2 regions of the Rhodococcus sp. H29-C3 genome follow, and region 1 is predicted to be linked to the other one. Evidence: predicted binding sites of a transcription regulator. Region 1 holds the regulator's gene; the other holds the start of a gene.

Region 1 (15,593 bases):
TAGCACCGGACCAGCGTCTGTCCTGGCCGCGAACCGTGGGTATCGGTATGCAGCACGTCATCGCCATGTTCGGCGCCACGTTGCTCGTCCCCACAGTGACCGGATTTCCCGTCACCACGACACTGTTGTTCTCGGGCATCGGTACCGCCCTTTTCCTTGTGATCACGCGGGGGCGGATTCCCAGTTATCTCGGGTCCTCGTTCGCCTTCATCGCACCGCTCAGCGCGGCACAGGCCAGCGGCCCTGCCGCGCAGCTCGGCGCCGTCTTGTCCGTGGGCGTCGTGCTGACCCTCGTCGGCGTCATCGTCAAGTTCGCGGGCGGACGACTCATCGAAGCGGTGATGCCTCCAGTCGTCACAGGTGCAGTTGTGGTTCTCATCGGACTCAACCTCGCTCCCGCAGCGACGTCGTCGTTCGAGGCGCAGCCGCTCGTGGCCGCCGTGACTCTCGCGGCGATTCTGCTGGTGACCGTTGCCGGCCCGGGACTGCTCGGCCGCCTCGGAATCCTCGTCGGTGTCATCGTCGGGTGGGTTTTCGCTGCACTGTCAGGGCAGATCTCGGACGTCAAACTCGACGCGATGAGGGCTGCAGAATGGATCGGTATTCCCGAATTCCGCGGACCGACGTTCGAATTGTCCGTCGTACTCATCGCACTACCCGTTGTTATCGTTCTCGTGGCCGAGAACGTCGGCCACGTCAAAGCAGTGTCGGCAATGACGGGTAAAAAACTCGACGACCTCGCCGGAGACGCACTCATCGCAGACGGATTGGCGACGACGCTGGCAGGTGCTGCGGGTGGCTCGGGCACGACGACCTACGCCGAGAACATCGGCGTGATGGCGGCGACCCGCGTGTATTCGACCGCGGCCTACTGGGTGGCCGCGGTGACGGCCGTCGTGCTCGCGTTCTCGCCGAAGTTCGGCGCGTTGGTGTTCACGGTCCCGGACGGAGTCATCGGTGGCGCGACACTGGTTCTGTACGGACTGATCGGCCTGCTGGGTGTGCGGATCTGGTCAGATAGCAAGGTCGATTTCACCGATCCCGTCAACCTCGTTGTCGTTGCTGCGGCCATCGTTGCCGGCATCGGCGATCTGACGCTGACGGTCGGGTCGGTGGAGCTCGGCGGTATCGCCTGGGGATCGGTCGGAATCTTGGTCGGCTATCCCGTGCTGCGCGCCCTTTCTCGCACACAGCGCCGATAGCAGCACTGGCTTCGGTCACCGATTCCGCGCGGCTCGGTCATCGACCGTGTTATCAATTCGGCCGTAGGCTCGAATGACGTCAGTTCACCGGCGGTGACCCATTGTGCCGTCGGTTGGCAATTCGAAGGAGACCGAAGTGGAACGCACGATATTCGATTCCGAGCACGACATGTTTCGCGAGTCGTACCGCAAGTTCCTCGACCAACACGTTGCGCCGAACCACGCCAAGTGGGAAGAGCAGAATCTCGTCGATCGTTGGGTGTGGGTAGAAGCTGGAAAGCAGGGATTCCTCGGCACCGACGTGCCGGAGGAGTACGGCGGTGGCGGTGTCAAGGACTTCCGCTACAACGCCATCGTCACCGAGGAAACTACCCGCGGCGGCTACAGCGGAATCGGATTCACGCTGCACAACGACGTCGTGGCGCCATACCTCATCAATTTGACGAACGAAGAACAGAAGCAGCGTTGGCTCCCCGGATTCAGTTCCGGTGAGTTGATCACCGCGATCGCGATGACCGAGCCCGGTACCGGTAGCGACCTGCAGGGAATCAAGACCAAGGCCGTTCGTGATGGAGACGAATGGGTCCTCAACGGGTCGAAGACGTTCATCACCAACGGAATCAATGCCGACCTCGTCATCGTCGTAGCCTGCACCGACCCCGACAAGGGTGCGCAGGGATTCAGCTTGCTCGTTGTCGAGCGCGACATGCCTGGTTTCGAACGTGGACGCAATCTCGACAAGATCGGGATGAAGGCGCAGGACACGGCTGAGCTCAGCTTCACCGACGTTCGCGTGCCGGCCGCGAACCTTCTCGGTGAGGAGGGGATGGGCTTCATCTACCTGATGCAGAACCTGCCTCAGGAACGACTGTCCATTGCGGTCGTCGCAGCAGCCGCCATGGAGTCGGCGCTCGAAATGACAATTCAGTACTGCCGTGATCGCAAGGCCTTCGGTAAGTCCATCGGCAAATTCCAGAACACACGATTCGTGCTGGCGGAGTTGGCAACCGAGATGACGGCCTCACGGATCATGGTCGACAAATTCATCGAACTGCTCAACGACGGCAAGCTGACGGTCCAGGAAGCCGCTATGGCCAAGTGGTGGACCACCGAGAATCAGGTGCGTCTCATCGACCGTTGCCTGCAACTGCACGGCGGATACGGATACATGAAGGAATACCCGATCGCCAAGGCATACATGGACTCTCGGGTGCAGACGATCTACGGCGGAACGACCGAGATCATGAAGGAAATCATCGGGCGAGGACTGAATCTGTAACACTCACCTTCCAACCGATACAGATGAAGGGCCGCAACCTTGAAACGAGAGGTTGCGGCCCTTCATCTGTACGAACTCGCTGATCAGAGCTTGCGCATGACCGTGACGACCTTGCCGAGGATGGCTGCGTCATTGCCCGGGATCGGCTCGAACAAAGGGTTGTGCGGCAACAGCCATACCTCACCCTTGGTGCGCTTGAACGTCTTCACCGTGGCTTCGCCATCGATCATGGCCGCAACGATGTCGCCGTTGTCGGCGACGCTCTGCTGTCGAACCACCACCCAGTCGCCATCGCAGATTGCTGCTTCGATCATGGACTCGCCGACTACTCTCAGCAGAAACAGGGAACCCTGGCCGACCAGTTCGCGGGGGAGTGGGAAAACGTCTTCGACTGCCTGCTCGGCAAGAATCGGACCGCCGGCAGCGATTCGTCCCAATACCGGAACGAACGTCGGGGTCGGCAGATGATCTTCCGCAGGCGCCGAGCCGTCGGCTACGGCTGCAGCGTGGTCTGCCTGTACCTCGTCGAGGCCGCGTACATCGACTGCGCGTGGGCGGTTCGGATCACGTCGGAGGAAGCCTTTGCGCTCCAGCGTTCGAAGTTGATGAGCGACCGACGACGTAGAGGTCAACCCGACCGCATCCCCGATCTCCCGGATACTCGGCGGGTAGCCACGCTCGGTCACCGATGCCCTGATGACCTCGAGAACCTTGCGCTGACGTTCGGTCAGACCCGCATTGATGTCGGTGCCCTCACCTTCGAACGCCTTCGCCGTCGGCACCGAGGTTGCCTTGGCAGTTGCGGTTGCCTTGGCAGTTCCGGCAATCTTGGCGACCGGCGCGTCGGTCTTTCCGCCGGTCGCACTTCCGCGTGACTTCGCGCTCGGTGCCGTAGCCTTCGTCTTCCCGGGTGCCTTCCCGCCTGCCTTGCCTGTGGACTTCGGTGACCCTGACGAGGTCTCTTCTTTCATTCGTTCATCCTCCTGCATCGCCTTCCCCTGCCGGGCCTTCTCGAGTGCTCGAGTGGCCCGAACGCGTGGTGTGGATGTGACGTGTGGTTTCTGACACGAATCTAGCCCGAAATCCCTGTTCGATCAAACATCTGTTCGATCCGTGTCGTAACTTCTGCTGACATTGTCCGAGTTGCGTGATAGAACTTCGAACAAGCGTTCATCGAACGCCTGATCGAACAAAGATGAATATCGCGGCACCCGCGGGCATCGTCACGGTCGATCTGTACACCGCAGTGGAGGTTCCGATGAGCATCACGACAGAGCGCCCAAGAGCTCTCACCAGTCTCGCAGCAGCAGGTCGTAGCGCAGACGGTCGTAGTGCAGACGGTCGCAGTGCAGACGGTCGCGACACCCTCGATCGCACAGCACGCTCGGCGTCGTCTGTCCGTACTTCTCGGCCGCGCACGTCATGCGCGTCACTCGAGCGTCGGCACTATCTTCACACCGCCGCGCCACAGAGTGGCGGGAACCGGTTCGTCGATCAGAGCTCCGCCGATCGACGCTTCGACGACGAGACGTCAGGTCAGACGATTTCATGGACCGCGACGATCGCGGGGGTGCTGCTCACTGTCATTGTTCTTCTGGGCTTGGTTGGGCTGGCCAATCTACGCGCCGGACATCTCGACAGCGGCTCAGCGGGGGATGTTGCGGTCGTGGAGCAAGGTGGTTTCTTCGGTACTACCGTGCAGGACCTCACCACGGCCACCGACTCAGGCCAGTGATGCAGCAGTGCCTCCTTCCACAGACCCACCACCTCGAAGGTCGGTGCCCGAAGCACTCCTCGGGGATCGAGCCAGGTACGCGGCACTGGGTCCGGTAGCAGTCCGAGTATCCTCGGTTCCTGCACCTCTTGCGCTACCTACGAGATGGTGTGACGGCTACGACGGAGGCTCTTACATGCATTGCCCGTTCTGCAAGCACCCTGACTCCCGCGTGGTGGACTCTCGCGAGGCCGACGAAGGTCAGGCGATCCGTCGTCGTCGATCATGCCCGGAGTGCGGACGCCGCTTCACCACAGTGGAAACCGCTGTCCTGGCTGTAGTGAAGCGCAGCGGAGTCACCGAGCCCTTCAGTCGCGAGAAAGTGGTGCGAGGTGTCCGTCGCGCCTGCCAGGGCCGAGATGTCGACAACGACGCCCTGAATCTGTTGGCTCAGCAGGTCGAGGATGCAGTTCGGGCATCCGGATCGGCCGAGATCCCGAGCAACGAGGTCGGACTGGCCATTCTCGGTCCGCTTCGCGATCTCGACGAGGTTGCGTACCTTCGGTTCGCGTCGGTATACAAGTCTTTCAGCTCGGCCGAGGACTTCGAGAAAGAAATTCAGGACCTTCGCGAGCAACGACAGTCAGCTGCCACTGTCGACTGACGACCGCGTGCGCTGGACGGGCGTGAATGTGGTCGACGCGAGGCCGTCACTGTTGGCTGATGGCCTGGATTGCTTTTGTGATCCTTTTTTCCGATATCGGGTACGCCGTACGAATTCCTTGTGCGAAAAGTTGGATTCGCAACTCCTCGATCATCCAGAAGATCTCCTGCACTGGTTTGCTCTGGTGTCTGGCTTCCGGAAGCGACTTCAGCAGTCGGTCGTATGCCTCGTAGACTCGATCGAGTACGTTCAGACCAGTTTCGTCCCGGTTCGCGCTGCTGGGTAGTGAGCCGAGTCGCCGAGTGGCGGCGGTGAGGTACCGGGGGATTTCCGTGAGCCTGGCAGAGCCGAATTCGAATACGAAGCCATCGAATACCAGACCGGCTAGTTGTTCGCGGACGTCATCGGCGGCGTCGCCGTTGGCTCGCTCGAGTGCAGCTCGAAGCTCCATGGCTGCAGTCAGAATCGGTCGAATCAGTGCGAGTACCCGAGACGTGCGTTCGGTTACCTCGGCATTCACCGACTTGACCAGTGCTTCGAATTCTTCCGGCGAGCGTACGGGACCGCCGTGAGCACTCATCGACTCGTCGATTGCTGTCGTGCGGCAGTCCTCGAGCAGTGCTTCGATGTTGCCGTACGGATTCTGTCCGAGTGCGATTCTTTCCTTGGTCGGAATTCCAGCGATGAGTGCCTTGGTGCCGCGCGGCGCGCGATCGCTCAACAGAGTTCTGGTTCCGTTACGCATTGCGGTTCGTTGCTGGGCCGGCGTGCTCAGTACGCGGACCGCGACGCCGCCGTTTTCCGGAACGAGTGCGGGATATCCGGTGACTCGTTGGCCGCCGACGGAACGTGAGACTGTCTGCTCGAGAGTCCCCAGAGTGGACGACGTCCACGCCAGTGTGGCCGCCCGCTCGGCTTGGCCGACCGCACTGGCGACTTCGCGGTTCACTCGCGGAGACAGGGTCTGTCGGAGGGCGGTCAGGTCCTTGTTCGATCCGAGTACCTCTCCGTTGGTATCTACCGCGACGAAGGTCATCCGGAGATGGTCGGGGAGCTCTGAAACCTGAAAGTCTGCCGGATCGATCCGGCATGAACCCAACCGTGAGAGTTCACGAGCCAGCGCGGTGAGAACGGGTTCCGATCTCGGCTTCATCGCCCTCAGTGCGGCGACGGCAAAATCGGGAGCGGGCACCACGTTGCGTCGTAAAGTCTTGGGCAGCAGTTTGATCAGTGTGCTGACAAGTTCTGCTCGCATGCCCGGGACCAGCCAGTCGAATCCGACCGGTTGAACCTGCGCGAGCAGGGCGATCGGGATGCGGGCGCTGACTCCGTCGGCGGCGGAACCGGGCTCGAACTGATAGGTCAGCGGAAACTGGACCTCGCCCTGGCGCCACGCATCGGGATACTCCCCACCGAGTACGGATGCAGCATCCGGATTGACGACGGTCGATGCCGTGAAGTCGAGTAGATCCGGCGTCGTGCGTCGCGTCTTCTTCCACCACGTGTCGAAGTGGCGAGCGGAAACGGCTTCCGCCCCGATTCTGGCGTCGTAGAACTCGAAGAGTGCATCGTCGTCGACAACGATGTCGCGACGGCGGGCCCGATTCTCGAGTTCGCCGACGTCGTCGAGCAGTGCGCGGTTCTTGTGAAAGAACGGATGCTGCGTCGTCCATTCGCCTTGTACCAGTGCATGTCTGATGAACAGCTCGCGTGACGCTTCTGCATCGATGCTGTGGTACCCGACCGGTCGGCCGGTCACGAGGGGAAGTCCGTACAGGGTAACGCGTTCGTACGCCATGGCAGATTGGCGTTTCGTGGACCAATGTGGCTCGGAGTACGTTCGTTTCACTAGATGTGGGGCGAGTCGTTCGGCCCATTCGGGTTCGATTCGGGCCGCCATCCGGCCCCATAGACGTCCGGTCTCGACCAGTTCCGCCGCCATCACCCAGCGTGGAGGCTTTTTGAACAGCCCGGACCCGGGGAATATCGCAAAGTGGGTTCCGCGGGCACCGAGGAATTCGCGTTTGTCACCTTCTTTGACTCCGATGTGCGAAAGGAGGCCGGCCAGGAGCGCCTGATGCAACGAATCGTGCGAGCTCGGCGCGTCGGGCACAGTCCAGCCGAGACCTCTGGTGATCTGACGTAGTTGACCGTGCAGATCCTGCCATTCGCGCACACGGAGATAGTGCAGGAATTCGTTTCGACACATTCTTCGAAACTGATTCGAGGACAGGTCGTTTCGTTGGTCGCGAAGGTATTCCCATAGTGCTGTGTACGACAGGAAGTCCGAGTTCGGAGCCGTGAATCTCGCGTGCTGCTCATCGGCTGCTTGCTGGTGTTCGGCTGGACGTTCGCGAACGTCCTGGATGGACATCGCAGAAACAACGACGAGAGCGTCGGCGAGCGCGCCCGTCTTGTTCGCTTCCACGAGCATGCGGGCCATGCGCGGATCGACTGGAAGCTGAGCCAGTTCGCGCCCGATCGGTGTGAGCTCGGACTCGCCGGTGTTCGAGGACGGCTTCAACGCCCCCAACTCTTCGAGCAAACCGATTCCGTCGCGAATGCTACGCGGATCGGGCGGCTCGACAAAGGGGAATGCATCGATCTTGCCCAGGCCAAGGGAGGTCATTTGCAGGATTACCGAAGCGAGGTTGGTGCGGAGGATCTCCGGTTCGGTGAACGGTGGCCGTGCATCGAAGTCGTCTTCGGAGTACAGACGGATGCAGATTCCGTCGGCCACACGGCCACACCTACCTGCCCGCTGACGGGCCGATGCCTGCGAAATCGGCTCGATAGGGAGTCGCTGGACCTTGGTGCGCAACGAGTAGCGCGAGATTCGCGCGGTACCGGGGTCGACGACGTATCTGATCCCGGGAACCGTCAGTGACGTCTCGGCGACGTTGGTCGAGAGAACGACGCGGCGGCCGGTGTGCGAGGAGAATACTCGGTGCTGCTCATCGGCGGACAAGCGCGCGTAAAGGGGTACGACCTCGGTGTTGGGTAGTTGCCTATCGCGCAACGCATCGGCCGTATCGCGGATTTCGCGTTCCCCGGAGAGGAAGACGAGAATGTCGCCTTCACCTTCGGCCATGAGTTCGTCTACGGCATCGCATGCCGCGTCGACGGGATCTCGGTCGACTATGGTCTCGCCTGCGTCGACCGTCAGGGGCCGATAGCGCATCTCCACGGGGAACGTGCGGCCGGACACTTCGATGATTGGGGCCGGTACACCGTCCCGGGCGAAGTGCTGGGCGAATCGTTCCGGATCGATCGTTGCGGAGGTGATGATCACCTTCAAATCGGGCCGGCGGGGGAGTAGCTGAGCCAGATAGCCGAGGATGAAGTCGATATTCAGGCTTCGTTCGTGAGCCTCGTCGATGATGAGTGTGTCGTACTGCCGAAGCATCCGGTCCCGTTGAATCTCGGCCAAGAGAATTCCATCGGTCATCAGCTTGACCAGTGTCGAGTCCGAGGATTGGTCGGTGAATCTGACCTTGTAACCGATTGATTGTCCGAGAGTCTCGCCTACCTCCTCGGCGATGCGCTCGGCAACTGTTCTGGCAGCGAGTCGACGGGGTTGGGTGTGGCCGATGGATCCTCGAATCCCACGGCCCAGTTCGAGACAGATCTTGGGAATCTGTGTCGTTTTTCCCGATCCGGTTTCGCCGGCGACGATCACGACCTGATGTTGCTCGATGGCGGCGGCGATGTCGTCCTTGCGGCGGCTGACCGGAAGCGCCTCGGGGTACTCGATCGTCGGGAGCGCGGCCCGCCGGTTGGCGGTCAGAGTCTCGGCGCGAGCGATCTCGGGTTCGATCGCTGCCAGGGCATCGTCGGTGCGGGCACGTTCGAGCTTGCGGCGGAGGCGGTGGGCGTCGCGCACGGAGACCGACGAAAGTCGGGTGGTCAGGGTGCGTCTGAGACTCGAAGACGGGGATGTTGATGTGGACATGCTGCCCACCAGGGTATCTGCCCGGTGGCGCGAGAGCAGGACTGCCCGACGCAAACGTGGGGAAATCACTTCTTGGCCGTGCCAAGATCGACTATGACGACCTCGCGGCAAGCGCCCGCTGTACTCGGTACACCCGTGCCCGTGAGGGCATTGCGACTTCTGTTTGCTGCGCTCACGTTCGCCGCGCTCTCGTGGATCGTCGCACAGGGCCTGGACAGTAGCTCGTTCTCGCTCTCCAACTACTTCAGCTACTTCACCGTGCTCAGCAATGTTCTGACTGTCCTCGTGCTTACCGTGGGCGGGGTGGCGGACCTGCAGGGGGAGCGCTGGCAGTTGTTCCGCGGGGGTGTGACGGTGTACATGGTGATCACCGGGATCATCTACGCCGTTCTTCTCGCCGGGATCGACGTCGGCGTCGCTGATCCGTGGACCAACAATGTGGTTCATCGAATCATGCCGGTGGTGATTCTGATCGACTGGATCGTGGTGCCGCCGCGTCGGAAGATTACCGAGACACAGTCGCTGATCTGGCTTGTCTTTCCTTTCGTATACGGGATCTACAGTCTGATCCGCGGTCCGATCGTCGACTGGTATCCGTATCCGTTCCTCGATCCGCGCAGCCAGGGATACGTTGCGTTGGTGATCGGTCTGCTCGTACTCACCGTCGCATTCGTCTTGATGGCACTTGCGGTGAACGCAGTCGGCCGGCTCGGCAGCCGATGGCGGTACGGGGCTCAATCGGACGCAGCTCGTTGACTAAGCTCGGAGCCATGTCTTCTGTGGCTGATACTTCCCCTGAGTCCACCTCCTCCGCCCTATGGCACGGTTTCGCCGATATGGGTGCAGTGACCAGAACAGGCCCCTTCGTCGTCTCACGTGGCGAGGGAGCTCACATCTGGGACCGAGACGGCAACAAGTATCTCGATGCAACTGCCGGGCTGTGGTTCACGAACGTCGGTCACGGCCGGACCGAGATCGCCGACGCCGTCGCCGCCCAGCTCGGATCGCTGGCGCACTACTCCAACTTCGGTGATTTCGTCCCGGAGACGACGCTGGCACTTGCGGAGCGGCTCGGGAAGATCGCGCCCGTCGCGGGTAGCAAGGTGTTCTTCACCTCGGGTGGTTCCGACTCGATCGACACAGCGGCGAAATTGGCCAGGCGTTACTGGCACGAGGTGGGCAAGCCTGGGAAGACGCTTATCGTCGGACGTGAAAAGGCTTACCACGGAATGCATGTCGCCGGTACTGCACTGGCTGGTATAGCCGTGAATCGGGAGAACTACGGCGAGCTGATGCCGGATGCGCGCACAGTCGCTTGGGACGATGCGAAGAGCTTGCTGGCCCTCATCGAGGAAGTCGGTGCCGACAAGATCGCAGCGTTCTTCTGCGAACCCATCATCGGTGCTGGTGGGGTCTACCTGCCACCGAAGGGGTACTTGCAGGAGGTGCGGCAAATCTGTCGTGACAACGACGTACTGTTCGTCGCGGACGAGGTAGTGACCGGCTTCGGGCGGATCGGCGGTTCCTGGTTCGCCTCGACTCGTTTCGACCTGCAGCCCGACCTGATGACCACGGCAAAGGGACTCACCTCGGGCTACGTCCCGATGGGGGCGGTATTCGTCGCTCCACACATCGCCGAGCCGTTCTTCTCAGGTGGCGTCTGGTGGCGCCACGGATATACCTACGGTGGGCACGCCGGTGCCGCGGCAGCAGCGATGGCAACACTGGACATCATGGAGCGCGAAAACCTGCTGCAGGAGTCCGCTCGCCTCGAGACGTCGCTGCATACCTATCTGGCGCCACTCGCCGAACACCCTCGCGTGCAGGAGGTTCGCAGCGGACTCGGTGCAGTAGCAGCAGTGCAGTTGGTCGATCCGGCCGAAGCGCTCCCCTTCGTCGCGACGCTCCGCAAACACGGGGTCTCCGGGCGCGCTGCAGGGCAGGGTGCGATGCAGATCTCGCCGTCGTTCGTGATGACCGACAACGAGGTAGAAGAGCTCGCCGGTCGAATCCTCAGCGCGCTCGGCTGAACCGGTCCTTCAGGCGCTGCACCCCGGTTCGCTTGGGTGCAGCGTTGAGCACCGGGGTTTCAGCTGCCTCGGCAAACCGCTTGTGCAATTGATCGCGGACCTCATCGGGGGCATACGCCTGCCGCTTGCGTTCCGACTTCACGACGAGGGCGCCTGTCGCGGCAACACCGACGACGCCTGCCATCCCGAGGATCTTCCACAGCTTCATCACTTCACCGTACTGTGATCGCGGACGGTGGAGCGATCGCGGAGTTCGGCGACGAGGTCTTCGACGTTTAGAGCGCGCACCCTTTTTCCAAAGCTGCACGCTTGATTCGCCTCCGAGCGTGGCCGTTCGGTTTACAAAAAGGGTGCGCGGTCCGCAGAGTCACTGTTTACCGAAGCCACGTACGCCCGCCAACCACCGAACTCGGCGGTGTCTATGCCTGCTTCGCCCGCTTCGTGTGCGTAGCAGAAGCCAGTGACATCGCGCCCGTCTGACAGCTCGATCGACGTCAGACCCCGCAGGCGAACAACACGCTGGGGATGCTGGACATCACAACTCCTTGGTCGCGGTCGGCGAGGCCGAAATGAAGCGTTTACGTAGTGAGAGTGAGACGTAGACGAGCCCGACGAGGACTGGGACTTCGATGAGCGGGCCGACGACCCCGGCCAATGCCTGCCCGGATGTTGCGCCGTAGGTGGCGATCGCGACGGCGATGGCGAGTTCGAAGTTGTTGCCTGCCGCGGTGAAGGCGAGCGTGGTGGTGCGTGCGTAGCCCAGGCCCATCGCGGCCCCGAGGGCGTAACCGCCGCCCCACATCACCGCGAAGTAGACCAACAGTGGAAGGGCGATACGAACGACGTCCATCGGTTGGGAAGTGATCCGATCACCCTGCAGCGCAAAGAGAATGACGATGGTGAACAGCAGGCCGTAGAGAGCCCACGGCCCGATCTTCGGGATGAAGTTCGACTCGTACCATTCCCTGCCCTTGGTGCGTTCGCCCAAGTAGCGAGAAGCAAACCCCGCTATCAGCGGTATGCCGAGGAAGATCAGTACCGACTTCGCTATCTGCCAGGGGGAAGCCTCGATGGTGGTCTGCTCCAGGCCGAGCCAGCCCGGTAGGACGGAAAGATAGAACCATCCGAGGACGGCGAACATGAATACCTGGAAGACCGAGTTGATGGCAACCAGGACGGCGGCGGCTTCGCGGTCGCCGCATGCGAGGTCGTTCCAAATGATGACCATCGCGATGCAGCGGGCGAGACCGACGATGATCAGGCCGGTGCGGTACTCGGGCAGGTCGGGGAGGAAGAGCCAAGCGAGAGCAAACATCAGTGCCGGGCCGAGGACCCAGTTGAGTACCAACGATCCGGCCAGCAGGCGCTTGTCACCGGTGACGGTTTCCAGTCGGTCGTACCGGACCTTCGCCAGGACCGGATACATCATGATCAGCAGACCGACAGCGATAGGTAGTGAGACGCCGTCGATCGAGATGGTCGACAGGGCGTTGTTCAGGCCCGGAATCAACCGACCCAACGCCAAGCCGATGACCATCGCGACGCCGATCCATACCGGCAGGAACCGGTCGAGAGTGGAGAGCTTGCCGACGACGGCCGGGTGATCGGAGGTGTTCGCCTGGCTACTCATACGGTCACCAGCGCAACATCGTCGGTGGTCGGGTCGGCGGCGGCCAAGACCGACGACAATTGTTGCAGCGCAGCAGGTATAACCCAGTAGTAGACCCAGGTTCCACGGCGTTCGCAGTCGAGCAAACCAGCTTCACGCAACACTTTGAGATGATGGGAGATCGTCGGCTGAGATATGTCGAACGAATCAGAGATGTCGCACACGCACGCTTCACCACCGGCGTGACTTGCGACCAGGCTCAGAAGTCGAAGCCGGGCCGGATCGCCGAGCGCTTTGAACATTCGCGCGAGATCCCCTGCCCAGTCGGCGGACAATGGCTCGGCAATCAGCGGCGAGCAGCACACGCCGCTGCTGAGGTCGTCGACGAGGAGGGGTTGATTCGACACATGTCTATATTGATTAATTTCGAATCAAACGTCAAACGACTCCACTGAATACCTGGTGGGGGAGTTCGCGGTTTCGAGACGATCTAGGCTGAGCGACATGACTGCGTCGCGGATCGATTTGAACACAGCGGTTGATGCGACTCGGACCGGAGACATCTGGATCTTCCGCGGTCATTCTGCCACTGATCGTGCGATACAGACGTTGACCAACAGTCCGGTCAACCACGTCGGCATGGCAGTCGTGGTCGACGACCTTCCTCCGCTCATGTGGCACGCCGAGTTGGGTAAATCGCTGCAGGACATGTGGACCGGGAACTTTCAGCGCGGCGTGCAGCTGCATGATCTCCATGCGGCAGTGATGCAGTGGTCGAACAAGTACGGGCAGCGTTGCTGGCTCAGACAACTCGACAATGCCGTCACTCGAGAGCAGGAAGATGCATTGCTGCGCACCATAGCTCGAATGGACGGAACGGCGTTCCCGACTACTGCGAAACTTGCGGGTCGATGGTTCAAGGGGCGCGTGCCGAGCTTCCGTAAGAGTGAGCACCATGCCGCCGCTCTGGAAACAGCGTATTGCGCAGAAGTAGTCGCAATGACGTACGAGTCGATGGGTCTGCTGAACGGCAACAAGAAGGCGAATTGGTTCGATCCCGGAAAATTCTGGAGCGGTGACCGGTTACCCCTCGCTGAGGGCGTCCACCTCGGCGACGAGATCGCTGTCGATGTACCCGAGATCCGGCCGACCATCACCGAGTGAACTGAAGGAAAAAAGAGGCCCGCACACGAGTGTGCGGGCCTCTTTCGCTGTGTATTTCGTCTATCAGACGGTTGCACCGTCGAGCGTGCGGCTGGCCTCGATGGCCTGGCCGACGCCTGCGACGATCGAAGCTGCGCGGATCGACTCGAAGATGACCTCACGGTCGACGCCCTCGTCGCGAAGGGTCTTCTCGTGTGCCTCGACGCAGTGGTTGCATCCGTTGACTGCCGAGACTGCCAGCGAAAACAGTTCGAAATCGGTCTTGTCGACGCCAGGATTGCCGATGATGTTCATCCGCAGACCTGCGCGGAGGTCGTCGTACTTGCCGTCGAGGTAGCCCTTGGTGCGGTAGAAGACGTTGTTCATCCCCATGATGGATGCTGCACCCAGAGCGGCGTTGTAGGCATCGGCGGACAGTGTGTCCGCAGCCTCCTCAGCGATCTCTTTCAGCGTCGTCGCAGACTTCGTGGCCGCAGCAGTAGCGAGAAGTGTCCCCCATAGCTGCTGCTCACTCAGAACCGTCGATCGCGCAATGGAACTCAGGTTGAGCTTGAGATCCTTGGCGTACTCGGGAAGGGCCTTCTTCAAATTCTCCACGCTCATGTCAGACGCTCGCCGTCAGCAGCTCGCCTGCGTCGATGGTGGGGTCGCCCTTCTTCCAGTTGCATGCGCACAGCTCGTCGGACTGCAGTGCGTCGAGAACACGCAGAACCTCGTCGACGTTGCGGCCGACGGAACCTGCGGTGACGGAGACGAACTGAATCTCGTTGTTCGGATCGACGATGAACGTCGCGCGGTCTGCGACGCCGTCGGAGTTGAGAACACCTGCAGCGGTTGCGAGCTCACGCTTGAGGTCGGAAAGGATGGGGAAGGGAAGGGTCTTCAGGTCCTCGTGCTGTGCACGCCACTGGAAGTGCACGAACTCGTTGTCGACGGACGCTCCGAGTACCTGGGCGTCGCGGTCGGCGAACTCTTCGTTCAGCTTTCCGAATGCGGCGATCTCGGTCGGGCACACGAAGGTGAAGTCTTTCGGCCAGAAGAAGACGATGCGCCACTTGCCTGCATAGTCATCGCTGGTGACGGTGGTGAAGTAGTCGTCGGGCTGCTGGGCGTTGACCTTCGACAGGTCTCCGCCGATAACGCCGGTGAGGTTGTATGCGGGGAACTGATCGCCAATTGTCAACAGGGCCATATGGTCCTCCTCTGTAGTGGTGCGCATGCGTCGCGCTCGTGGTGCGCGTCGGATTCGTACATGCACGGTGTCGCGAATGGGCGGAGTCGTGTGTGGAGCACCGCCGCGTGTTGTCGGTGCTTCCTACGGTCGATCTCCGACATGTACGAGTGTGCCAAAAAATACTCGAAAGGTAAAGGTGATTAGTAGCACTAGACTGATAGGCATGACTGATAGAAGTTATCAACCGACGCTCTCACAGCTGCGTGCTTTCGTCGCCGTTGCCGAGCAACGTCACTTCGGAAGTGCCGCGGCGCGACTGCACATCAGTCAGCCGACACTCTCGCAGGCCCTCGCCTCGCTGGAACAGGGACTGGGCGTCCAGCTCGTCGAACGAAGTACCAGGCGAGTTCTGATGACCACTGCCGGCACACATCTGCTCGAGCATGCACGGGCAACCCTCGATGCGGCCGCCGGATTCGTATCCGAAGCATCCGGGATGGGAGGCCGACTGGCGGGCCCACTTCGACTCGGACTGATCCCCACGGTTGCGCCGTACGTTCTGCCTGCCCTGCTCCCGGCGATGCGAGCCGAATTCCCGGACGTGAACGCGCACATCGTGGAGGATCAGACAGATCGACTGTTGGCCTCGCTACGGTCGGGTGCGATCGACGCGGCCGTGGTCGCGCTGCCGACCGAAGAATCCGGCATCATCGAAATACCCTTGTACGAAGAAGATTTCGTGCTTGTCGTCCCCGTAGGTCATGAACTCGACGGACGCCGTGATCTGACCCTGTCCGTACTCGTC
Region 2 (15,593 bases), on a different contig from region 1:
AAGGTTCTGCTTCGGACCTGCAGCAGGCCGACGCTCTTCTCCGGCATGCACAACCGGAAGCCTGCGGCCGCTATCGTCGCCACACCGAATACGAAGGCGCCGCGGCGCCACCGATCCGCAAGAACGAGAACGAGCGCCGCCGCAATGATAACGAGCACGATGACGAGCGGCAGGTTCCTGCGAATCTGGGACCACATCGAAGGTCAGACCGCTTCTGTGGTGGTTGCGAGGGCCTGCTCGGCCCGCTCGACCACGTTCGAAAGGAGGAACGCTCTCGTCAACGGCCCGACTCCACCCGGGTTGGGCGAGAGAAAACCGGCAACTTCGGCCACCTCGGGCGCAACGTCCCCGCGCAGTCCCTCATCCGTTCGAGTAACCCCGACGTCGAGCACTGCGGCACCGGGCTTGATCATGTCCGCGGTGACGATCCCGGGAACACCCGCAGCCGCAATGACGATGTCGGCGCGGCGAACCTCCGCGGCCAGGTCCTTGGTCCCGGTATGGCACAGAGTGACGGTGGAGTTCTCGCTCTTGCGAGTGAGCAACAGACCGATAGGACGGCCCACCGTCACCCCTCGACCGATGACCACAGCATGGGCCCCATCGAGCGCCACGTCGTAGCGACGGAGGAGGTGGACGATGCCACGTGGAGTACAAGGCAACGCAGCCTGCTTGCCCAGGACGAGTCTGCCGAGGTTGATCGGGTGCAGTCCATCGGCATCCTTGGATGGATCGATCCGTTCGAGCGCAGCGTTCTCGTCGAGATGCTTCGGAAGCGGAAGCTGCACGATGTATCCGGTGCACTCGGGATTGGCGTTGAGCTCGTCGATCACGGCGTCGAGTTCCGCCTGTGAGATATCCGCAGGCAGATCACGCCGAATCGAGGTGATACCGACCTTGGCGCAGTCGTTGTGCTTGCCGCGGACGTACGCCGCCGAGCCGGGATCATCACCCACCAGCACCGTGCCGAGCCCGGGAACGATCCCGTGTTCTCGTAGCTTTGTCACTCGCTGAGTGAGATCGACGAAGATCTCGTCGCGAGTTGCTTTGCCGTCCAGAATCGTCGCAGTCACGGTCACCATTGTTCCAGGTGTCGGCAGGTGGAGCGGACGCCGGTCCGCAAGTAGTCAGCCCTCTACTGAAAGCCCGTGCGCCTGGGCGTAGGCGACTGCCTGTGTCAGCTCGATCCGGGCACCGGTCACCGTGGCAGACATCCAGAGGTGCGCGTCGATCCGAGCCCCACGAAGATCGGCTTCCTGCATCTTGGCGCCTACGGTTCGTGCGCCACTGAGATCCACCGAACGCAAGATGGCCTTGCGCAGGTCGGTGTTCACCAAGTTCGCCTCGACCATGCGGCAGTTGGTCAAGTCCATCCCACGCATGTCGGCTCCCCCCAGTCCTACCAACGTGAAGTCGACCTCGTCGAAAGTCGACGGGCGCATCCGACAATCGACGAACGTCGAGCCGATCATGGTCGAATGACGGAAAACGCTGTGTTGCAAATTAGTCCGCGCGAAGGTGCAGGAGCGAAAAGCCGCGTTGACATGGACTGATTCGGTCAAATCCGTGCCGGTGAAATCACATTCCGTGAAGACCACCGCGGAGGTCTTCACGCCGCTGAGGTCGGCGTCTCGAAAGTTGCACGCCACGTACTCACGGTCGTCCCATTGCTGTTGGTCGAGTCTCGCGTCGGAGTAGTCCTCGCCGATAATCTGTTTCTCGTGCACCTCTGCCATTGTTCCCGGTAGCGCTGATGGCAGAGTGAGCCGGGTGTTTCGCCTCATGTTCTTTCAGCCGCGTATTCCCCAGAACACCGGAAACGCGATCCGACTCGTCGCCGGCACCGGATGTGAACTACACCTGGTCGGTCCGCTGGGCTTCGACATGTCCGAGCCCAAACTCAAACGAGCAGGCCTGGACTACCACGATCTCGCCTCGGTGACCGTCCACGAAAACCTGACTGCCGCCTGGGAGGCACTGGCGCCGGAACGGGTGTTCGCCTACACCGCGCATGCGAGCAAGTTTCACGCGGACGTGTCGTATCTACCGGGTGATGTATTGCTTTTCGGTCCCGAACCGACCGGCCTCCCCGAGGAAGTGCTCGGCGATCCGCTGGTCACCGAGCAACTGCGTATTCCGATGATCGAGGGTCGACGATCGCTCAACCTTGCCAACGCGGCAGCCGTCGTCATGTACGAGGCATGGCGCCAACACGGATTTGCTGGGAGCGTGTGACGGTCACGTCGGATCTGCGTCTTCGACATCCTCCCCTGACTTGCCCCTCTGGTTCGACCCTCTCGATGGTGCCGCGGCGGACGATCCTGACGATGACGTAGACGACCGGAGCACCCACTGTGAGAGTTCCCAGCCACGTCAATAGCCCGCCCGAGGGCCACGAGCGCGTCTCTCCCGGTGTCGACAAGCGAATTCCATCCGGCGACGATTCCGTCCCAGAAGTTGTCCGGCCCCGGTGACGCCGTGAGGTCCTCGGTGCCTGATGGGACCGTGACCGTTGATGGATCCACCTGGTCCGCGACGCAGCTTCTCTGCGAGGTCAGACTGTCCAGCTCTCCCCGCCTACTCGACACAGCAGATTCCGCCTCGAGCAGATCCGCGGTAGTGACCGCTCCCAAGATCAAGGCCTTCAGGCGATCCCCCTAAGCGTCGCGCGCAGCTCGGATCGTCCACTGTGATGTAAACCTGTCCTGGCACAACCTCTTTACGATCCATGTACTCCGGAGCCTGCCCCCGTGTCGATCCGCTGGACTCCGGTTCGCGCGCCAACCCTTGGGGCAGTGAACGTCGAATCCGACGCTCGAACCTACCCTTCCCCACTGCTCCCGCTGCGCCCCGCGAGGAGAACGAACGACCCCGCCGATGCGACGAGCAGAGTGCCCTTCATCGAAGGATCGTATGGCAACTCATCGACAGCGAACGAGGCCCGCGAAGTCGTGCCGAATCGTTACATGGAGTAGGGATAATTCACTGATGACCGCAGCGCAGAACCGGGGTACGGTGTGCCGCACCGACCCATTTCGTTTCCTTGAAGGAGCCCCTGTTGTTCTCCGCTTTTTCTTCGCTCGTCCGCTCAGCATCGTTCACCTCGACATCACAGGGCCTTTCGCGGTCGGCTAGTCGATTGTCCCGCACCGCAGCAGTTTTCGCCGTTTCCAGCGGCGTCGTTGCTGCCGGATTCGCCGGAGCCGGCGTCGCAAATGCAGCTCCGGTGACGTGCGTATCTCCACCGTCGGCCAATCAAATTCTCGTCGACGGAACCGCGAGCTGTGGGGCAACGGCCGCGGAAGGATCGCGTTCGACCGCCACGGCAGCAGATAGTGGAACGGCCGTCAGTGTCGCCGAAACCGGCGGCACCTCGAACACCTACGCGACAGGATTCGGAACGGCCCTCGGCGCGTCACGCGCGGGCGGCACGTCCTACGCGGGCGCAATCGGCGGCGGCATCGCACATTCCTGGGCGGACGCAGGTTCGACCACCATCGCGATCGCCGGTTGGGGTTCCGGTGCAACCGCCGAAGCTGCCGGCGTCGACTGCGTCGGGCCACTGTCTCTCGCGTTGAACCTCGCTTCCGGACAGTTCTGCATCCTCGGAAGTTGACCCTTGGCGCGCCTCGTGCACCCGCACGAGGCGCGCTCGGGCCGGACCTGATCTACGACAAAAGGTAGTAACTCCCCCTCCAGCGGTTTATGATTATGGTCACTTCCATCGTCAGGAGGATCAGTGACCGCTGTTGAGCCCAAGCCCACTGGCACTGTGGAGGCGGTGAGGCCTTTCCCGCCGCGGATGGGACCGAAAGGTTCATTCATTCACAAGGCGGTGACGACGACAGATCCCAAGGTGTTGGGGATCATGTACATCGCGACTTCCATCTCGTTCTTCCTCATCGGCGGCTTGATGGCGTTGCTCATTCGTGCCGAGCTCGCGGTGCCGGGCTTGCAATTCCTCTCGACGGAGCAGTACAACCAGCTGTTCACCATGCACGGCACGATCATGCTGCTGCTGTATGCGACGCCGATCGTGTTCGGCTTCGCCAACTACATCCTGCCGCTGCAGATCGGTGCGCCGGACGTGGCGTTCCCGCGGTTGAACGCCTTCTCGTATTGGCTCTACCTGTTCGGCGCGATAATCGCTACATCCGGTTTCATCACCCCCGGTGGTGCAGCTGACTTCGGTTGGACCGCGTACACCCCGCTTTCGAGTGCGGTGTATTCGCCGGGTGTCGGTGCAGATCTGTGGATCATGGGTCTCGCGATCGCCGGTCTCGGCACCATTCTCGGCGCTGTCAACATGATCACAACGGTCATCTGCTTGCGAGCGCCGGGTATGACGATGTTCCGGATGCCCATTTTCACGTGGAACATCCTGGTCACCAGCATTCTGATTCTTCTTGCTTTCCCGTTGTTGACGGCGGCACTGTTGGGGGTAGCGGCCGATCGACATCTCGGTGCGCATCTGTTCGACCCGGCGACCGGTGGAGTGTTGTTGTGGCAGCACTTGTTCTGGTTCTTCGGCCACCCCGAGGTGTACATCATCGCGTTGCCGTTCTTCGGCATCATTTCCGAGGTCATTCCGGTCTTCTCGCGTAAGCCGATGTTCGGATACACCACCTTGATCTACGCAACGATCGCTATCGGTGCCCTCTCGGTAGCGGTGTGGGCTCACCACATGTACGCCACGGGCGCGGTGCTGTTGCCGTTCTTCTCGTTCATGACGTTCTTGATCGCGATACCGACCGGTGTGAAGATCTTCAACTGGATCGGCACGATGTGGCGAGGTCAGGTGACGTTGGAGACCCCGATGCTCTTCGCTATCGGCTTCTTGATCACCTTCCTCTTCGGCGGCCTCTCCGGAGTGCTGCTTGCCAGCCCGCCGATCGACTTCCACGTCACCGACACCTACTTCCTGGTGGCGCACTTCCACTACGTGGTCTTCGGCACGGTGGTGTTCGCAACGTTCTCGGGCATCTACTTCTGGTTTCCGAAGATGACCGGCCGAATGATGGACGAGAGATTGGGCAAGTGGCACTTCTGGCTGACATTCCTCGGCTTCCACGGCACCTTCCTGGTCCAGCACTGGCTCGGCGCCGAGGGCATGCCGCGTCGCTACGCCGACTATCTCTCTTCCGATGGATTCACCACACTCAACATCATCTCCACGATCAGCGCGTTCGTTCTCGGAGCCTCGACACTGCCGTTCGTGTGGAACGTCTTCAAGTCCTATCGCTACGGCGAGGTGGTCACTGTGGACGACCCGTGGGGTTACGGCAACTCGCTGGAGTGGGCCACATCGTGCCCACCGCCGCGGCACAACTTCACGGAACTGCCGCGAATACGTTCCGAGCGTCCAGCGTTCGAACTCCACTACCCACACATGGTGGAGCGAATGCGCGCCGAGGCTCATGTCGGACCGGGCAGTCACGGCGGACAGACCACCGAGGTCCTCGAAAAGGCCCGCCGCGCACCTATCGCAACGGGCGAAGACGAGCATTCTGGGGACTGATCTCCGCGGCGAGTTGCTCTCAGACAGTTCTCAGCACTGGAGGTAATACTTCAGCGATGTCGCGTTCACTGCCTACGGCATCGTCTGTTCGGCGATGGCACCTCGGGGTCGGCAATTGAACTTCTCGCTCCACAGCCGGATCCGAGTTCTCATCATCAGTCTGGCCGCACTCGCGGTTGCCGTGAGCGCGCTGGCCATCTACCTGGTCACCGAACAAGCATTGCGCTCCCAGGTAGCCGATCGAGTGTCTCGAAATGCCGATGCGCTCATCGCAAGTGCCACGTCCGGAGTTCCCTCGACCTTCTTCGGGTTCGGAGTCGGCACGACCGACGGGCCCGCGATCAAAGTTGCGTTGGTGACCTCGGACGGCGAACTCGTGACCTTCACCGCAGAATCGCGGCCGTTCACCAATACTGACGGCACTCTCGATGCCGCCGAACAGTCGGTCGCAACCGGCTCGACCGATCAATCGCTCCGCGAGGTGCGCGGGTACATGCTGTCGGCCAAACGGACCGTATCGGGCGAAACGGTCATGGTGGCAGAGTCGTTACAGTCCAACGCGCCGTTACTCGGCAAGTTGACGCTTGCGCTTGTCGCGATCGGGACCCTTCTCATCGTCTTGGCCGGGATCGCCGGAACAGCAGTAGCTCGGACCGGACTGCGTCCGGTCAAACGCTTGCGCAACGCCACCGAACGGGTAGCCCGCACCGGTGATTTGCAACCGATCGCCGTTACCGGTGACGACGAGCTTGCATCACTGGCGACGAGCTTCAACGACATGCTTGCTGCCCTGGCCCAATCCGGCGCGCGTCAAAACCGTCTGATCACCGACGCGGCAGAGGAACTGATGGGCCCCCTGCATACGCTTCGGGGAAAGATCGATGTCCTGATGGCCCTCGACGGACACGATGGACCGGCCCTGTCCCCTGCCGAGCAGGATGAGTTGCGTACCGGAGTCATGTCGGACATGGACGTCATCATCCGATTGGTGCACGACCTGGTGGATCAGGCGCGCGACGTCCCCGAGTCAGCGAGCGCGTGATCGAAGGCGTGGCTCGAGCCGATGCAGTTCGACGTCGTGCAAAATCCCGTCGTTGATTTCGGCTGTCATATAGGTGCAGAATGGCTGCCTACGTCTGTCGGTCGGTGAGCCCGGGTTGAGCAGCCGAACACCGGTATCCGTCACGGTGTCCCACGGAATATGACTGTGTCCGAACACCAAAACATCGATGCTCGGGTACTTCGCTGCCATCCGCTGTTCGCGTCCGGCTGAGCTGCCCGTCTCATGAACGACGGCAATCCGAACCCCGTCCAATGTAACTCGTGCGCATTCGGGCATCCGGGCACGGAGGTCGTCACCATCGTTGTTGCCCCAGCACGAGATCGGCCTCTTCGACCTGGCAGAAATCTCCCCGAACATGGTCACATCTACCCAGTCGCCGGCATGAATCACCACATCGGCGTCGTCGATGGCGGTCCACACTTGCCCGGGCAGCATCCGAGCCCGAGTGGGGACATGGGTGTCCGCGAGCAGAAGCAGTTTCACATCTCACCGAACGCAGGTGCTGTCATCGCGTCAGATTATCCTGCCCGGTCTCTAACGAAAGTCTCGAGATTTCGACATCACCCGTAGGTCCATGAGCTGCAGATGATCGGCCACCACCGTCGCAGCTCCTTCGGCGTTCTGGACCTTCCCGCGGATAAGCAATGCCGGAGCCGTCAGCGCCAACTTCCGGTATTTGGCCCATACTCCCACCGAGCACACCACGTTGACCATCCCCGTTTCGTCTTCGAGATTGACGAACGTGACCCCGGCAGCCGTAGCCGGGCGCTGCCGATGCGTCACGGCACCACCGACCAGGACCCGGTCCCCGTCGGGAACTTGCAGTAGACGATTCGCCGTAATCACCCCCAGCGCATCGAGCTGTTCGCGAAAGAACTGAGTCGGGTACGAATCGGGTGAGACTCCAGTTGCCCAGACGTCCGCCGAAGCCATATCGAGATCGCTCATCCCAGGCAATACCGGCGCACGAGTGGATGCACCGAGCCCGGGAAGTAGATGCGGCCTCTCCCTTGCTGCTGCGCCTGCCGCCCAGAGCGCTTCCCGACGGGTGATCCCGAAACACCCCAATGCTCCTGCGGTAGCAAGTGATTCCGCTTGCGTAGTGGACAGTTCGACTCGTCCCGTGAGATCGAGGAACGACACGAACGGACCGCCTGCTTTGCGTGCGTCGACGATGCGTTCGGCAAGATCCCGCCCGATGTACTTCACGTCAGCGAGTCCCATCCGAATCTCGAGACCCTCGGCAGTGAGATCCGCGTACCAGGAACTGGCATTGACATCTGGACCGTGCACACGCACTCCATGCCGTCGAGCATCCGCCACCAGAGACTGCGGAGAGTAGAACCCCATCGGTTGTGCACGCAGGAGACCGGCGCAGAACGCGGCAGGATGGTGAAGCTTGAACCACGACGAATAGAAGACCAGCGAGGCAAAGCTCTGCGAATGACTTTCGGGGAAACCGAAATTGGCGAAGGCAGAAAGCTTCTCGTAGATTCGATCGGCCGTGTCACCGGTGATGCCGTGCAAGTCTCGCATTCCGTCGTAGAAGCGATCACGTAGCAGGTTCATCTTCTCCGGCGAACGCTTCGACCCCATCGCACGACGAAGTTGATCGGCGTCGGCAGCGCTGAATCCAGCCACATCGATGGCCATCTGCATCAATTGTTCCTGAAAGAGTGGCACTCCGAGGGTGCGGTCGAGAGCCTTCTTCAACGACGGGTGATCGAAGGTGACGGGTTCGAGTCCGTTGCGGCGCTTGATGTACGGATGAACGGATCCACCCTGGATCGGACCCGGTCGAATGAGTGCGACCTCGACCACCAGGTCGTAGAACTCACTCGGCTTCAACCGCGGCAACGTCGCCATCTGGGCCCGCGACTCCACTTGGAACACGCCGATCGAATCGGCCCGCTGCAGCATGTCGTAGACGGCTTTCTCACTCAAATCGATGTCCGCGAGGTCGATGCGTTGCCCTTTGTGCTCGACGAGAAGATCGATCATGTAGTGCAACGCTGACAACATACCGAGACCGAGCATGTCGAATTTCACCAAACCTACTGCAGCACAATCATCTTTGTCCCATTGCAATACACTACGATTGGCCATCGTTGCCCATTCGACAGGGCAGACATCGGCAATGGGGCGATCGCAGATCACCATTCCGCCCGAGTGGATACCCAGATGCCGGGGGAAGCCTTCGATCTGCTGGGCAAGTTCGAGAACAGACTTCGGAATGCCACTGTCTGCCTGATCTCCGACTCCCGACCACCGGGTGACCTGTTTGCTCCAGGCATCCTGCTGCCCCTGCGAGAACCCGAGAGCACGTGCCATGTCACGTACCGAGGACTTACCTCGGTACGTGATCACGTTCGCCACCTGCGCCGCGTACGCACGCCCGTATTTCTCGTACACGTGCTGAATAGCTTCCTCGCGCCGGTCGGACTCGATGTCGACATCGATATCCGGAGGGCCGTCTCGTTCCGGAGCAAGGAAACGCTCGAAAAGAAGTTTGTTCGCCACCGGATCGACGTTCGTGATTCCGATGGCGTAACAGACAGCCGAGTTCGCTGCCGAACCTCTTCCCTGACAGAGAATGTCGTGTGTCTTGCAGAAGTCCACGATGTCGTGCACCACGAGGAAGTACCCAGGAAAGTTCAACCGCTCGATGATGTCGAGTTCGTATTCGAGCTGCGCGTAGGCGGCCGGGTGCGTACTGGGCGTGCCGTATCTGCGCGCAGCACCGTCGAAGGTAAGGGCACGTAGATAGCTGGCTTCGGTGTGGCCCGCAGGCACGTCGAACGGCGGTAGTCGTGGGGCGATCAGGTGCAGATCGAAAGCACACTCTCGACCCAGTTCGACGGCACCACGAACCGCACCGGGATGATGCTCGAACAATCGAGCCATCTCCGCGCCGGATCGCAGATACGTACCTCCCGTGGGCGCCAACCACCCCGCGGCGTCGTCCAGACCGCTCCGTGCACGCACCGCTGCCATCGCCATGGCCAAACGCCCGCTCCGCGGAGTCGCATAGTGCGCCGCAGTCGTAGCAACGATCGGAAGACCGAATCTCCGTGCCAATTCGGCGAGCGTATCGTTGCGCTCGTCGTCTTCCGGTATGCCGTGATGAGTCAGTTCCACGGTCACTCGGTCGGCACCGAATCTCTCGATCAGATCCGCCAGAGCCGCACCGGCTGCCTCGACGCCACCGGCGTCCAACGCCCGTCGAACATGCCCTTTTCGACATCCGGTGAGAATCTGCCAATGCCCACCCGCAGCCTCGGACAGGGCGTCGAAATCGTAACGTGGCTTTCCTTTGACTCCCCCGGCAAGGTGAGCTGCGGCAATTTCACGCGACAACCGTCGGTACCCCTCTTGCCCACGAGCGAGAACCAGCAGATGAGTGCCCTCCGGATCCAACGCACCTGTCCTCGACGTCGTCGTGTCCAACGACAACTCGGCGCCGAAAATGGTCTTGATGCCCAGCGCCTTTGCTGCTTCGGCGAAGCGCACGACACCGTAGAAGCCATCGTGGTCGGTGATGGCGACGGCTTCGAGCCCGAGCCGTACTGCTTCTTCGACCATCTCCTCCGGTTGGCTGGCACCGTCAAGAAAGCTGAAAGCCGAATGTGCGTGTAGCTCCGCGTACGCCGTGGTCGTTGCAGGTTTCGATATCGTCTTCTCGTAGGCCACCCGCTTGCGCGACCACGCAGGACTGTCACCACCGTCTCCGACGATGTCCACGACCTTCGGATGCGAGGGACGGCCGGACAACACCCGTTCCATTTCCGACCACGTCGGCGGACCGTCGTTCCATCCCATACCGACACCTCACTTTCGTTCGAACATATGTTCCATTAGACCCCGCGGCTACGACACAAATCAATCTGTCTCACGAGGCAGTTAGGCTCGCCGTGACATACAGCAGCCGAAAGAGCCGGAGAAGAATGTGAATCGTTGGGCCTCGTTCGTCGTCTCCCACAAGCGATGGGTGCTCTTCATCGCTGTGGTGGTCGTAGCACTGAGCGGCATATGGGGACTCGGCGTCTTCGGCAAGCTCAGCGAGGGCGGTTTCATAGACCCCGGTAGTGAAGCTGCGGAGGTATCGGAGCTCGTCGCAGGATTGGGGCAGCAAACCCCCGATATCGTCGCCATCTACACCGCGCCCGAAGGCAAGAACATCGACGACATCGCCCCGGATGTCACCTCGGTTCTCGACGGCTTCCAGAACAAGTACGCAGTCGAGAACGTCACCTCCTACTGGACAGCCGATACCGGGACGAAGCAATTCCTGGTCTCGAAAGACGGAACCAAGGCACTCGCGACGGTCACCTTCGGCCCCGACTCCGGCATCACCTTCGCCACGTTCGGAGAGATCCCACCGCAGCTCGAGGTACCGGGCGTCACCTCCCAGTTCGCCGGTGGTTCCGTGGTCGGAGTCTCCTTCAGCCAGACGCTCCAGGAAGATCTGGTTCGCTCGGAAGCCATCGCCATCCCCATCACGCTCGTTCTGCTGATCGTGATCTTCGGTGGCGTCGTCGCCGCCGCGGTCCCGGTCTTCGTCGGCATCCTGAGCGTCCTGAGCGCGTTGGCAATTCTGCGTGTTCTTACCTCGTTCACGGAAGTCAGCTCGTTTTCCATCAACGTCGCGTCGCTTCTGGGTCTCGGGCTCGCCATCGACTACGGGCTGTTCATCGTCAGTCGATATCGAGAAGAAATGCGCGACGGTGCGACACCGGCCGATGCAGCGATTCGTACAGTTCTGACGGCAGGCCGAACGATCGTCTTCTCGGGCTTGCTGTTGATCTGCGCCTTTGCCGGCATGCTCGTCTTCCCGCAACCGGTCATCAAGTCGCTGGGTTTCGGGGCCATGGCCGCTGTAGCCAGCGCCGCAATCCTGTCGTTGACAGCAGTGCCCGCGTTGCTGGCGATCCTCGGACCACGCATCAATTCTTTGACGTGGAGCAGAACGGCGTCGGATCGAGGTGAGGCGCGCGCCCAGAAGTTCTGGGGCGGCGTCGTGACCCGAGTGATGCGCAAGCCGGGAATCGTAGCGGCAGTGATCATTGCGGGACTGCTCGTACTGTCGGCGCCGATACTGAAGGTCGCACTCGGCGAAGTCGACTACACCGCGCTCCCCAAGGACGATCCCGCTCGCGTCGCCGTCGAAACCCTCGGCAGCGAGTTCCAATCTTCGGGTGAGAGCGCAACGGTCGTACTCCGGGGCCTCGATGGATCCAAACCGCAGGGCGCGCCGATAGCCGACATCACCCGTCGAGCAGAATCCGTCGACGGCATCGCTCGAGTGTCGTTCATCGGATCCACAGACGATGTCGTCGCTCTGGAAGCAAGCTTCAGTGAACCGAGCGACGGGCGCACCGAAGCCGATGCAGCCAGTGCTGCGGTGGCGGGGCTGCGCGCGATGACACCACCGGATGGCACCGAGCTGCTCGTCGGAGGCGCACGGGCACTTGTCGACGACGGCAATGCGGCGATCGCCGCGTGGCTTCCGGTCATGATTGCGATCATGGTCGTCTCGACCCTCATTTTGCTTTTCCTGGCATTCGGATCGATCGTGTTGCCGATCAAGGCAGTCCTCATGGCGGGACTCAGCCTGGGCGCGACCTTCGGAGTGCTCACCTGGGTATTCCAGGAAGGACATGGCGCAGATCTTCTCGGGGTGACGCCCGCGCCGCTGGAGGCGACCTTCGTGGTCCTCATCCTCGCTGTGGTCTTCGGCCTGTCGACCGACTACGAAGTGTTCTTGATGTCGCGCATGGTCGAGGCGCGCACAGGCGGGGCATCGACAGAGGAGGCGGTCGTCATCGGCGCCCAGCGCACCGGAAGAATCGTGACAGCGGCCGCGCTCATCCTCATCATCGTCACCGGCGCGTTCACCATCTCCGAATTGTCGATCATGCGGTTCCTGGGGTTCGGCATGATTCTCGCGCTCATCGTCGATGCCACGATCATCCGCATGCTGCTCGTCCCCTCGCTGGTGAAGTTGATGGGTGAAGCGAACTGGTGGGCTCCGGCGTGGATGAAGAAGGTGCACGAGAAAGTGGGTATCGGTCACTGAGCGCCGCCGCCGGTCACCCTGGCGGGTTCCACCGACCTGGCCCGTCAACTTACTTCGGAGTAAGTTGTGTCCATGTCGAACTACATTGTCACCGGCGGTACGGGTTTCCTCGGGCAAAATCTGATCCCGCTGTTGCTCGAGCGCGACCCAGCGGCCGACATTCACGTATTGGTTCGCCAGAAGTCACTCGGGAAACTCGAACGGCAGGTCGACATGCTCGCCGACAAGACCCGGATTCACCCGTTGATCGGCGATCTCACCGAACCCGATCTCGGATTGGATGCCATCCCGGACGGCATCGACCACATAGTTCACCTGGGCGCCATCTACGACATGACCGCCGGTGACGAACAAGCATCGACCAACGTCGAGGGCACCCGCGCGGTGGTGGCACTGGCCGAGCGGACCGGAGCCCGGTTGCACCACATCTCCTCGATCGCCGTTGCCGGAGATTACGCAGGCACGTTCACCGAAGAGGACTTCGACAAAGGACAGGGCTTCCCAACCCCGTACCACCGCACCAAGTTCCAATCCGAGAAGATCGTGCGCGAATCCTCGGTCGATTGGCGCGTCTATCGACCGTCGGTCGTGCTGGGGCACTCCGAAACCGGGGCGATCGACAAGATCGACGGCCCGTACTTCTTCTTCCCCCTCTTCGCCGCGTTGGCCACACTGCCTACCGCGCTTCCCATCACGGTTCCGAAGATCGGGGCCACCAATCTGGTGCCGGTCGACTACGTCGCCGCTGCGATCGTGGAATTGATCCATCGTGGCCAGGACGGTCAACGAGTGTTCCACCTCGTCAACACGCAACCGCAGTCGATGCACGAGGTATATCGCGCATTCTCCAACGCCGCAGGTTCGAGAGCGAAGGTCATCGACATTCCCGGAGCCGTTGCTGCCGCCGTCGTAGCACCGAAGACCAACATCGTCCGCACCGGCCGCAACACTCTCCTGGACAGGTTCGGCATACCACCTGTAGTGCTCGAACATCTCACCTTCCCGACGACCTTCGACTCGGCAGCGACCCAGAAAGCACTGTCGGGCAGCGGAATCACCCCACCACCGCTGGCGACCTACGCCGACCGTCTGTGGCAGCACTGGCGCGCGCACCTGGACCCGAACCGCGCGCGGCGCGACGATGCTCGCGGCCCGCTTTTCGGACGACACATCATCATCACCGGTGGATCCTCCGGCATCGGAAAGGCCAGTGCCGAAGCGGCAGCACGCAAAGGTGCGACCGTCATTCTGCTTGCCCGCGGTACCGAACAACTCGACTCCGTCGTGGCGAACATTCGCGCTCGGGGTGGTGATGCCTTCGGGTACACCTGCGACATCACCGACACCGAGTCGGTCGAACAGACCGTGAAAACCATTCTGAGCGAACATGATCACGTGGACATGCTGGTCAACAACGCCGGACGGTCCATCCGTCGATCGTTGTACCGCTCGACCGATCGACTGCACGACTTCGAGCGCACCATGGCCGTCAACTACTTCGGTGCTGTTCGCCTCGTCCTGGCACTGCTTCCGCATATGCGCGAACGCCGCTTCGGGCACGTCGTCAACGTCAGTAGCGCAGCAGTGCTCGGTCACGCTCCTCGATTCGCCGCCTACGTAGCCAGCAAGGCCGCACTCGACGGTTTCGCTGACGTCGCCGCAGCCGAGACACTATCCGACGGAATAACATTCACTACGATCCACATGCCGCTGGTGGCCACCCCGATGATCACCCCGACAGGTTCCGGCAATGCCGGCCCGGTGGTATCACCGGAGAAGGCAGCAGCGATGGTGATCCGGGCACTCGCCCGAAAGCCGAAGCGCATCGACACCCCGCTGGGCACTCTCGGTCAATTCGGCAGCATCTTCACACCCAAAAGCAAGGACCGTACGATGCATCAGTTCTACCGTCGTTTCCCGGAGTCCGCTGCATCCAAAGGCGAGGTTGCACCTACACAGCCTTCACTCGTACCGCTGACCTCGCCACCGCACGACCCGTCCCGTCCGAGTGCACGAGTAGGCAAGTTGGCGCGCCGACTCGGCCGGTTGGTGCCGGGCACCTACTGGTGATGTCCAGTTCTACCCACAGCTGTCATTGCTCGACCGAACCCGCCGGCGAGGTACGCGAGAGTCCCCAGTGCCAGTACCCATTTGGTCACGCTGACCGCTGTCGTGGCTCGAACCTCCGAATCGGTGATCTGTTCGCGGTGATCGAGCAGATACAGACCCGCGACGTTCTCGACGTAGTCACCCGCCGCGGACAGAATCGGAGCTATGGCCAGTGCCTTCGCCGTGGCGGGTGTCAGGTCGGTGAGTTCGCCCAGACGCGAAGCCCCGGCACGCAAAGCCATCGCATAGATCACCGGATGGACGAAATCGGGATAGTAGTGACTCCGAAATCGAGCAGTGGCGGCTGCGTCCATGCTGTCGAGGATCTGCCGGTATCGGAGTGCCGACCATGCAGTCTGAATCTGTAGAACCCGAGGGCCCGCAGGCCCCAACAGACGCAGGATATTGGCTTGAGAGACAGCGAATATCATCGTCCAAGCGATGAGTGGACGATCCTGCGCCGTAAGTGCCATCTGCAGATACTAGAGCGCGAGAATCAGATTCGATCACGCATCAGGAATGGGAGCACGACGCTCTCGAATGACTGGTAGTCGTCACGATGGATGCTGTGACCGGTCTCGAATGCCACAACCTGACACGAGCGGATCTCACCGGTGAGCATGGCGAGCCTGTCGGCATCGACCATCCCGCCCGGGCCACCGCGAAGCACGAGTGTCGAGGCAGTGATGTCCGGCAACCGGGACCACCACTGAGCGTTGGGTCGGCGAAACTGAGCAAGAGCAGGTTTGGTCATCGAACGGTCGAATGCGAAGACAGCGCGCGGATGCCTGACGATGCTGGAACCCGCGTGCCAGAGTTCGGTGATG

Evidence for each region. The regulator LexA, encoded in region 1, represses DNA repair genes until DNA is damaged. The targets are predictions, from matches to a motif close to CGAACANNTGTTCG.
Region 2: QMK32_RS15945 (error-prone DNA polymerase) is a predicted target of LexA. The motif match lies at 10,421-10,434, and genes of this name have one in related genera.

The regions. Positions count from the first base shown of each region.
Region 1 covers NZ_JASITC010000005.1:323,056-338,648, forward strand. The annotation lists gene QMK32_RS14545 (uracil-xanthine permease family protein) at 1-1,202, shown strand, start outside; gene QMK32_RS14550 (acyl-CoA dehydrogenase family protein) at 1,339-2,481, shown strand; gene lexA (transcriptional repressor LexA) at 2,565-3,263, opposite strand; gene QMK32_RS14560 (hypothetical protein) at 3,677-4,216, shown strand; gene nrdR (transcriptional regulator NrdR) at 4,392-4,859, shown strand; gene hrpA (ATP-dependent RNA helicase HrpA) at 4,906-8,811, opposite strand; gene QMK32_RS14575 (Pr6Pr family membrane protein) at 8,905-9,567, shown strand; gene QMK32_RS14580 (aminotransferase family protein) at 9,582-10,841, shown strand; gene QMK32_RS14585 (hypothetical protein) at 10,825-11,049, opposite strand; gene QMK32_RS25380 (allophanate hydrolase-related protein) at 11,181-11,348, opposite strand; gene arsB (ACR3 family arsenite efflux transporter) at 11,377-12,471, opposite strand; gene QMK32_RS14595 (ArsR/SmtB family transcription factor) at 12,468-12,857, opposite strand; gene QMK32_RS14600 (hypothetical protein) at 12,955-13,614, shown strand; gene ahpD (alkylhydroperoxidase, AhpD family) at 13,678-14,217, opposite strand; gene QMK32_RS14610 (peroxiredoxin) at 14,219-14,806, opposite strand; gene QMK32_RS14615 (hydrogen peroxide-inducible genes activator) at 15,012-15,593, shown strand, end outside.
Region 2 covers NZ_JASITC010000006.1:149,597-165,189, forward strand. The annotation lists gene QMK32_RS15900 (DUF3017 domain-containing protein) at 1-197, opposite strand, end outside; gene QMK32_RS15905 (bifunctional methylenetetrahydrofolate dehydrogenase/methenyltetrahydrofolate cyclohydrolase) at 204-1,073, opposite strand; gene QMK32_RS15910 (pentapeptide repeat-containing protein) at 1,128-1,736, opposite strand; gene QMK32_RS15915 (tRNA (cytidine(34)-2'-O)-methyltransferase) at 1,771-2,235, shown strand; partial or broken gene QMK32_RS15920 (DUF4349 domain-containing protein) at 2,442-2,639, opposite strand; gene QMK32_RS15925 (DUF6764 family protein) at 3,140-3,616, shown strand; gene ctaD (aa3-type cytochrome oxidase subunit I) at 3,740-5,518, shown strand; gene QMK32_RS15935 (HAMP domain-containing protein) at 5,613-6,560, shown strand; gene QMK32_RS15940 (metallophosphoesterase family protein) at 6,546-7,064, opposite strand; gene QMK32_RS15945 (error-prone DNA polymerase) at 7,116-10,400, opposite strand; gene QMK32_RS15950 (MMPL family transporter) at 10,528-12,657, shown strand; gene QMK32_RS15955 (SDR family oxidoreductase) at 12,730-14,727, shown strand; gene QMK32_RS15960 (hypothetical protein) at 14,718-15,239, opposite strand; gene QMK32_RS15965 (alpha/beta fold hydrolase) at 15,263-15,593, opposite strand, start outside.